2 linked regions of the Vallitalea longa genome follow. The protein of the gene in region 2 interacts with the protein of the main gene of each other region in a pairwise test. Links are inferred from orthologs where the notes say so. Each region holds a gene or a part of one and is shown on either strand. Other genes may lie near its edges.

Region 1 (4,538 bases), on a different replicon or contig from region 2:
ACAAACAACTTCATAATTAATTGTACCTTTAATATTGGCTATATCATCTGCTGTAATCTCATTATGCCCTTGTTTACCAATTAAAACCACTTCATCTAGTACTTTCACATTAGGAATATCTGTGATATCAACCATAAATTGATCCATACATATTCTTCCTACTATATTAGCATATTTACCACCAATCAAAACTTTACCTTTTGATGATAATAATCTGTCATAACCATCACCATAACCAACAGGAATAGTTGCAATTATGGATTTTCTTTCAGTTATATATGTTCCACCATAACCAATAGGTGTACCTTCCTTTACTTCTTTTATATGTATTATATAGCTAATTAGTGATAGAACTGGTTCTAATTTCACATTTTCTTTATTTACATAATCTGAAGGATATAATCCATATAGAGATATACCAAGCCTTACTAAATCCTTATGGGTACCTTCGACATCAATTATACCAGCACTATTAGCAACATGTTTAGTTGGTATATCAATACCAGTATTCTCAAGTTCATCAATAAAATGATCAAATTTATCTAGTTGATTATTAGTAAAATCTTTATCTGTTTCATCAGCCTTTGATAAATGTGTATAAATTCCTTCAACTATTATATTAGGTAAATCATATATACTTTTAATTATACTAATGGATTCATCATTAGGTAAAAAACCAATTCTATTCATTCCAGTATCAAGTTTTATATGTATATTCATTTTCTTGTTATTCTGACAAGCTATGTCTGATATTTTTTTAGCTGCATCCAAATTATAAATAGTCTGAATCAAATCATATTCAACTAATTTATCAGCCATATCTTCTGGCGTATATCCGAAAATCAATATTTTTTTGTCAATCCCATTTTTTCTAAGGCTAATTGCTTCTTCTATAGTAGCAACAGCAAATCTTTCTATGCCTAGTTCAACTAATTCTTTTGAAATAGGAACTGCACCATGGCCATAACCATCCGCCTTGACAATAGGCATTAATGTAGTGTTCGATGATATTCTTTTCCTGACATTAGTAACATTATGTATTATTGCATCCAAATCAATGCGGGCATATACTCTTTCGTATTTTTTCATACTTTCCTCCATATATAAACATTATAATTTGCATTTAATATTATTAATACCACATAAACATAACTATTATACTACTTATTATAATTATTAACCAGTATTCTTCACACCCACTTAATAAAATTAACTTTGATAGTATTATAGACTAAAAACTAATAATAGTACACCTATAATTATTTATAAAGGAAAATATGTTTATATAAGAAAATAATAAAAGCTAGGATAGTATTATACTTTCCTAACTTATTATATATATTATATTATTATTCACTAAGACTTGATTTAATTACATAAGGTATGCTATCAATTATATCATTTGCCAATAAACCATGCTCTCCAACACTTTCTTTAGCTCTATCACCAGCTTTACTGTGAATATAAGTTCCTAGTATAGCAGCATCAAAAACATCAAGTCCTTGACCTAATAAAGAAACGATGATACCTGTCAATACATCACCTGAACCAGCCGTTGCCATACCAGGATTACCATAGATATTAATATTTGTCATCCCATTAGGTGAAGATATTACTGTTCTAGCACTTTTCAAGACACATATAACTTTATGCTGCTTACTAAAAACTTGAGCCACTTCTACCGTATTATTTGAAATTCTCTCGATATCCATATTGGTTAATCTAGACATCTCACCTAGATGTGGGGTAACTATTATGTTACCTTTCTTGTTTTTCAGAACGTGTATGTCTTTTGATAATGCATTTATTCCATCTGCATCAATAACTATATTTTTATTGAAATTATTGATAACCACTTCAAGTATTTCTTTTGTGATACTATCATTTCCAAGACCTGGTCCAATTGCAATAGTGTCCGCCCATAACAACATCTCCAGTAATTTACTCTTATCTTCAAAAGATAGATTATCATCATCTCTGTTATAAGTCTCAATAATAGCCTCAGGAAGACTTGATGTAATGATACTCGATACTGATTCTTCGATAAATGTTTTAACCAATCCTGCTCCTGTTCTATATGCAGCACTAGACGTTAGAACAGCGGCACCTGTCATCTTCTTGGTTCCCGCAATAATCAATACTTTACCATAAGTCCCTTTATGAGACATCTTAACCCTATTAGGCATAAAATGTTTCGCCAAATTATCATCCATTATTGATGTATTTGATTTTATTCTCTCAACCGACACATATGGGATACCTATATCTCCAACTACCAGTTCACCTACATTACTCGCACCAGGATATAATAACAGCCCTAATTTTGGCAAACAGAACGTTACTGTTTTATCAGCATCAACAGCAATGCCTAAGACATGTCCGTCATCTGCATTTATACCAGAAGGTATATCAACAGCTATTTTATAAGCATTGGTATGATTTATCGCATCAATGGCTTCATAATATCTATCTGTAACTTCTCTGGATAAACCAGTTCCGAAAATAGCATCATAGATAACATCACAACCATTTACTAAAGTCACGAAATCATTCATCTCTTCTTGGCTATTATATTCATGTATATCAATATTAAGCTTCTTGGCAACATCATAATTTATCTTGGCATCACCTTTTATTTTATTAGAATCACCTATTACAGCTATTGATACATTTATATGGTTACAGCTCAATATTCTTCCAATCGCAAGTCCATCCCCACCATTATTGCCTATACCACAACAGATAACAACTTTTCTACTTTCCCTTATGGTACTTATAGTTTCACTGACAACAGACATAGCAGCATTTTCCATTAACACAATACCTGGAATACCTAGTTCTTGTATTGTATATCTATCGATTTCTCTCATTTCACTACTACTGACAACTTTCATACTATGACATCTCCTTTTTCTTATCTACTCACCTAAGGCTGTAGCAATAACATATTCCTTAGAATGAGATATAGAAACATGTATTCTGGAAATATTAAGCTTTTCAGCTAGACTTCTAGCATTATTATATAGAATCACATAAGGTTTACCCATATCATCACGTAGAACTTCAATATCCGCAAGAGAAAAATCAACAAATCCTGTACCAAGAACTTTTGAAACAGCTTCTTTCGTAGCAAAATTACCAGCTATCGTCTCAGGTCTAAGATTTCTATCTTCAAACAATCTGTTTTCATTCAATGTAAAGTATTTTTCTAGGAATCTTTCATTTTGGATAGCTTTTTCTATTCTGCTTATCTCTATGATATCGTTACCAATCCCTTTTATCATTTACTTCCTCCCAGATATTTCTTATCATATAATTCAATGATTTCATACCCGACTAAATCATGCATATAAGAATATAATCTATCATATTCTTCCTTAGCTTCTGTTTTTCTTACTGCCTTTTCTTTTAATTCTTCCCTAACTTTGTTAATCCATTCTTGTAATTCATCCAGTTCATTTTTAGTATTGAACATACGCATATAACAATCCTGCATAGTATATTCCAATAATTCTTTATTAGTGATTTGAATCTCTTTTGGTAGGGTTTCCATTCTCTCTTCCATTTTATCTAATTTAACTTTAATATCACTAATGTACTTTTTACTTTTTTTCATTTCATTTATAGCAGTATCGTCTTCATCTTCTATGGCTTCTTTCATATTATCAACAATATCTACCATCATCTTCTTTTTGAGTAAAGAATATTCTTTTAGATCATTAGTCAATTGACCTTGTTCACCAACTAATTTATTGAGTTTTTTTTCTAGATCTGATATTTTTTTTGATTTTCTGTTATTACAAAATAGCTCATGCCATCTATTATCCAAAGTTAATATATGGACTTTTTTTTCTATATTTATTGGTTTCTCAATCTTCTGTTTAGAAAAAAACATATATTCACGTCCTCATTATTTATATGTAGTAAAATAATATCTACTTAACTTGTCTTATTAGTTAAAATATAAAGATAGTAGTGTTAAATAAAAATCAACCTATACTAATTATATCGTAACAAATCATTATATTCTATAGCACAATATAATTAAAAGGTACCCAAAATATGAGTACCTAATACCTCTAAGAATAGTTATAAATCTACAAAAATAACAAGTTTTTATATTGTTTCTTTTATATTGTATGAAAGGGTCATCAAACTATCTAATAGATGAACATTTTCTACAACAACATTTTTATTAGTTAATTTTAAGTCTATGGGAGCAAAATTCCATATACCTTTTATTCCGTAATTAACTAAATCATTAGCAACCTTAGGTGCTTTTTGTTTAGGTAGAGTAAGAATCGCTAAATCAATCCTATTCACTTTAATAAATTCTTCTAACTCATCTAGATCTTTAATCTCAATACCCCTTACAGTAATACCAACAAGTCTTGGATTCACATCAAAAAGTCCTTTGACTTCAAAACCTCTTTTATCAAAATTAGTATAGTTAGCAAGTGCTTGACCTAAATTACCCGCTCCAACAATAATCGTGTTGTATTTATTTTCTAAACCAAGTATTTTACCTATAGCGTTGT
Region 2 (5,564 bases):
AAAATTAATTAGTGTTGAGTATGATGAAAACAAAATAATATTTATTGTTAACGACAATACAAAAATTGCTGATAAATTCACTAATCAAGAATTAAATGTTGACGACATTGAAGAAGGCGATAGACTAATAGCTATACATGACTCTAAAATGACTATGTCTTTACCTCCTCAAACATATGCCTATAGCATTAATGTTGAAAAAGCAGATACGATAAAAGGAGTAACATCAAATATAACACAAACAAAAAATGGACATATGCTTACTGTTGACTATGATGAAAACAAAACAATTATATTTAACATTAGTGATGAAACGAAAATAACCGATCAAACTACAGGTGAAATCAAAGATATTACTGATATAAAAAATGGAGATGAACTTGTAGTGAAACATAGTAAAATTATGACTAAATCAATACCTCCTCAAACCGTTGCTTATGAAATTCAGATTTGTTCTAATGTAAAAGACAAATAATAGATAACAAATAAAAGGGATTCATATAAAAAATCAATCTATAAAAACTCAGTTAAGATTAGTTTTACTATTCTTAACTGAGTTTTTTGTATGATATAATTTAATTCTATTAAATAATCCTACATATTATTATTTTTGTTATAAAATTATAGAACAAAAGAGGCTATGCCTCGTTCCGCAAAGCGGATTTGTCGTTAGGAAAGTTTCCTTAGCGCATATGAAAACGTTCCTATTTCATATGCTTAAAAAGTAGGACTTTCCTATAAGATAAAAAATAATAAATAAAAAAAGCTGAAGAGCAGACTTGAACTGCCGACTTCTTGCTTACCATGCAAGTACTCTACCTACTGAGTTACTCCAGCACACTGACTAATTTTATAATAATTTTAGGGGTTTGTCAAGCATTATCAAACCCCTTTTTCAACTAAAATAATCTCAACTTTTTTCTTTATTCTCTGTAACGCATTATCAATCGATTTTACAGGTCTATCAAGATTAACTGCTATCTCAACATAACTTTTACCATATATATAACTTTGTAAAACTTCTTTTTCAAGTTTACTTAGTCTTTCTGAAAGTTCATGCTCAATAATACTTAGGTTTTCCTGTCCAATTAATAACTCTTCAGGATTAATAATTTTTCTAGATGGCATTTTATCGATCAAAGTCGTTTTATCATTTTCTTCCTCATAAGATGGTTTATTTAATGAAATATATGAGTTCAAAGGAAGATGTTTTTGTCTTGTAGATGCCTTCACAGCTGATATCATCTGTCTTGTCACACATAAATCAGCAAAAGAATAGAAGGACGCAGTCTTTTCTTCTTTAAAATCGCGAATTGCCTTAAAGAGTCCAATCATACCTTCTTGAATAATATCATCTCTGCTAGCACCTATTAAAAAATAAGATTTTGCTTTCTTTTCAACCAAAATTTTATACTTATTCATTAAGTAATCTAGAGCTTCGTTATCCCCTTCTCTCACTAACTCCACAAGTTGTTCATCTGAATACGTAACATATGAATCGTCGTACCAAGTAGCATAATCCAACTACATCAACCCCTCTATCATTTTCTACGCATCTTTTCCATCCATTCTAAAACTTTAGAGTCTAGGTGACCTTCTAAACGATTATTATCAATCTGTATTTTCTCAATAAAATTCTTTCGAATATCTTTATCCATCATATTTATCTCGTTATGTAATTCTCTAGCTGATATTCTGCTAGCACCTTTTCCTAGGATAATAGTTTGTTCAAGTCCATCTGATGTAGCTACCCTTACTCTGTAATCTCTTCCTATTAGATGAGCGACTTTTTCAATATAATGATCAGCTGTCTCAACTTCTTTTGTAAATACTACATCAATGTTATTATATCTTTCGATACTTCTATTTCCTTTCACTCTATGTGCATCAAATACAACTATTACATTTATTTTTTTATAGCCTTGGTAATTAGACATTATATCTAATAATTTCTTTCTAGCTATTTCTAGACTCTCTTCTTCTAATGCTTTCTTCAGCTTGTCCCAAGCATAAATAATATTGTACCCATCTACTAATAGAAATTCTCGTGTCAAAACTTATCCGCCTTCCAACTTAATTTGAAAGCATATTTAAGTATACTATATAATTTCTAGTTTGTAAATGTTATTACACCAATTTCAATTATGATAATTCACCTATAATCCTTAATATTTAATAATCAAAAGATCATACAGCAATAACTTTAACATGTCTAATATCTGTTAATATACTTATATATTATTTCAATCAAAATCATAGTATACTTTTAATTATATTCTCTCTGTCTTAATGCTTCATAGGTTAAAACTCCTGCAGCAACAGATGCATTCAGTGAAGTTATATCGCCTTTCATTGGTACCTTCACTATGAAATCACATTTGTCTTTCACATTCTTAGATACTCCTTCACCTTCATTACCAATAACTATTGCAAGAGAACCTTTTAAATCAACATCATACATAAGGTCACCTTCCATATCAGCACAAGCTATCCAAAAACCTTCTTTTTTAAGCTCATCAATAGTTCTAGCAACATTAGTTACTCTTGCTACTTTCGTATATTCTATTGCACCAGCTGATGTTTTTGCAACAGTCGAAGTCAAACCTACCGCCCTTCTCTTAGGAATAATTATACCATGAACACCTACAATATTAGCCGTTCTAAGTATAGCTCCTAGATTATGTGGATCTTCAATACTATCAAGAATTATAATAAAAGGAGCTTCTCCTTTATCAGCAGCTATTTGTACTATATCTTTTACATCAACGTAGTTATATGCCGCTGCATAAGCTATGACTCCTTGATGTTTTTTTGTAATGGAAATATCATTTAATTTGTCTTTATTTACAAAATTAACAATAATATTTCTCTTTCTTGCTTCTGCTACGATTTTTTTTAATGGACCGTCATGTTTGCCATCTATAATAAAAACCTTATCTATACTTCTATCAGCTTTTAGCGCTTCTGCTACAGCATTTCTTCCTTCTAATATTAAATCATTATTATCCATAACTATACCTCTCTTGTTATTTTATGAGTTTCATATTTTTTAGCCTTTTAACAATTTTTTCATTGTTAGGGATAAATGCAAAATCTTCCTCTTGCAATGTTCTTGTTACTATTAACATTATTACATATACTATTATACCACATATTATAGATAATAAAGTAGCTATAGTATTGCTATTGACCAATTCAATCATACCATTATATATCAACCAAACGCTTAATCCCATAATGCCAGTTGAAATTAAAGGTTTTATAATTATTTTTATCACATTAAGCTTTAATTTGGTTTCTTTTTTTATCATCAGATAGTTCAATAAGACATAAATAATATAATAACATATTGAACCAATAATAGCACCTTTTAATTGTAATTCGCTTGCAACTAAAACATAATTCATTATAACTTTTATGACTATACTTACTGCAAGAGATATTAATGGAAAATAATATTTACCCATTCCTTGTAATATACCTGCTAATGCCTGTCCTAGTATTATAAATATCAAACAGATACTATATAGCCTCAAGTACTCATACCCAGCAGATGTAGGATATAATAATTCCATTATAGGCTTTGCCAGCAAAAATAAGCCAATAGCTGCAGGTAAAGCAAGTAAAAGTGCAAATCTTATCGCCAATTTTATTTTAGCTACTAAATCCTCTAAGTTTTTCTTAGTTACAGCAATAGATACAGCTGGAACTATGCTAATCATAAGTGCAAGACTTATAGTAAGAGGAACATTGATTATAGTAAATGCGTTACCCATTTGTCCATACATATCAACTGCCTGCAATTTATCTATTGATATCGCTCCAAGTCGCTTATAGATAGTACTAGAATCTATAAGATTCATTATAGAATATGCAGCAGAGACAATTGTTATGGGTATTGCTATAACTATAAGTTTTTTAGCTACTGCATTAAAAGCAATATGCCTTTTATGAGATGAAAAATCTATTTTTTCATTTATTCTATATCTACGTCTCAAATAGTACAATATTATAAATACTGTAGAGACCAAAAATCCCAATGAAGTACCTAGTGCTGCTCCACCTACTGACATAGTGATACTATAATTCATATTTATTAGAAAATATGTAATCCCTATACCTAAAATTACTTTAGTGATGTTTTCAATAATTTGAGTCAATGCCGTAGGAACCATTATCTGCATTCCTTGAAAGTAGCCTTTAAAAGCTCCTGTAATAGAAATAAAAATAGGAGATACAGCTAGTCCATAAATAACGTATCTAACTTCATTTGGCCAATCTCCAAGCTTAATGATTTGGTCAACGCCCAGTACCATTATTAATGAAATAAATGCTCCAAATATGCTAATCAGAATTAAGGAATATTTATAAATATAGTGAGCATTATAATAATCTTCCTCTGCTATTTTTTCTGATGTCAATTTTGATAGAGCATTAGGTATTCCTACTAAAGATGCAGAAACCAGTATTGAATAAAGGGGATACACAGTGGTGTAATATCCAATACCTTCAGTACCAACCAAGTATGCCAAAGGTATTCTATATAATGCACTGAATATTTTTGCTATCAAACCTGCAATTGAAAGAATCATTGCCCCTTTTACAAATGTTTTTGTTTGCGTAGTCATTATTCTACTCCTCTAACAATTAATTCAATGATTCTTTTAAATCTATTCTTCAAGTATAAAAAACCTATTAAAGCTTCTAGTCCAGTAGCAACTCTATAATCAATCAAAGCTGCATGTTTTGGTACTGTTGATGACTTAGCGTTTCTTCCTCTTTTGAATATGACTAATTCTTCATCGGTCAATATATCTTCAATTCTTCTAAACATCTTAGCTTGTGCAGATGCCTTAACATAACTGCTAGTCTTTTTATGCAGTTTGTTAACTGGTGCATTTCCTTCTGCTATAACTTTTGACTTGATAACCAAATCATATACACTATCTCCAATATATGCAAGAACTAAAGGTGAATACTGCTTAGGATCTACGTCTTTTATTTCTAGACTATCTTTAAAATAGTCAATAAACTCTTGCATTCATTCCATTCCTTTCTCATAAGTATCTATTATCCTCTATGCCAACGTACACCTTCACGTGTATCTTCAAGGATAATACCTTTTTCTTTTAACTCATCTCTTATTTCGTCAGCTAATGCAAAATCTCTGTCTTTACGAGCTTGCTGTCTTTTTTCAATTAATTTATTTACATCTTCGTCAAGAAGACCTTCTTTTTTCTTACTCTCTATTCCTAGTATACCACATAGTTCGTCTATTAGTATAATAATATTATTAATAAACTCTTTTGAAGAATCAGAGTCAGTATTCTTATTAGCGAATTTAACTAATTCAAATATTACAGATATAGCATCTGCAGTATTAAAATCGTCTTCCATAGCAGATTCGAATTTATGTTTATATTTCTCTAGTTCTTTATCATTAACAAATACAATTTCTTTTTCAGTATAGTCATTCATTTTAGCATCTTCATATAAATAATTTAGATTTTTTCTACCTGTTTGAATCCTTTCCAATCCATTAGCTGCTGCTCTAATAAGCTCTC

What was found. The genes of interacting proteins can lie anywhere in the genome.
Region 1: the proteins of rlmB (region 2) and QMG30_RS20960 interact in binary tests that used the Escherichia coli proteins (3 or more experiments, as listed by UniProt). The link is inferred for Vallitalea longa from one-to-one orthologs.

What each region holds. Positions count from the first base shown.
Region 1 is NZ_BRLB01000020.1:18,377-22,914, reverse strand. Bases 623-3,468 are described here. They hold QMG30_RS20960 (NAD(P)H-hydrate dehydratase), read right to left. Parts: upstream 2,895-3,468; coding sequence 1,350-2,894; downstream 623-1,349. Other genes in these bases: QMG30_RS20950 (coiled-coil domain-containing protein), read right to left, coding at 3,281-3,468; acpS (holo-ACP synthase), read right to left, coding at 2,919-3,284; alr (alanine racemase), read right to left, coding at 623-1,089. Outside these bases: more of alr, read right to left, coding at 1-622; more of QMG30_RS20950, read right to left, coding at 3,469-3,895; QMG30_RS20945 (redox-sensing transcriptional repressor Rex), read right to left, coding at 4,117-4,538. UniProt on the Escherichia coli protein: Bifunctional enzyme that catalyzes the epimerization of the S- and R-forms of NAD(P)HX and the dehydration of the S-form of NAD(P)HX at the expense of ADP, which is converted to AMP.
Region 2 is NZ_BRLB01000027.1:10,851-16,414, forward strand. What follows is about bases 1,139-4,066. They hold rlmB (23S rRNA (guanosine(2251)-2'-O)-methyltransferase RlmB), read right to left. Parts: upstream 3,011-4,066; coding sequence 2,267-3,010; downstream 1,139-2,266. Other genes in these bases: sigH (RNA polymerase sporulation sigma factor SigH), read right to left, coding at 1,139-1,524; QMG30_RS23420 (NYN domain-containing protein), read right to left, coding at 1,542-2,054; QMG30_RS23430 (putative polysaccharide biosynthesis protein), read right to left, coding at 3,027-4,066. Outside these bases: QMG30_RS23405 (copper amine oxidase N-terminal domain-containing protein), read left to right, coding at 1-475; more of sigH, read right to left, coding at 883-1,138; more of QMG30_RS23430, read right to left, coding at 4,067-4,628; QMG30_RS23435 (Mini-ribonuclease 3), read right to left, coding at 4,628-5,041; cysS (cysteine--tRNA ligase), read right to left, coding at 5,071-5,564. UniProt on the Escherichia coli protein: Specifically methylates the ribose of guanosine 2251 in 23S rRNA.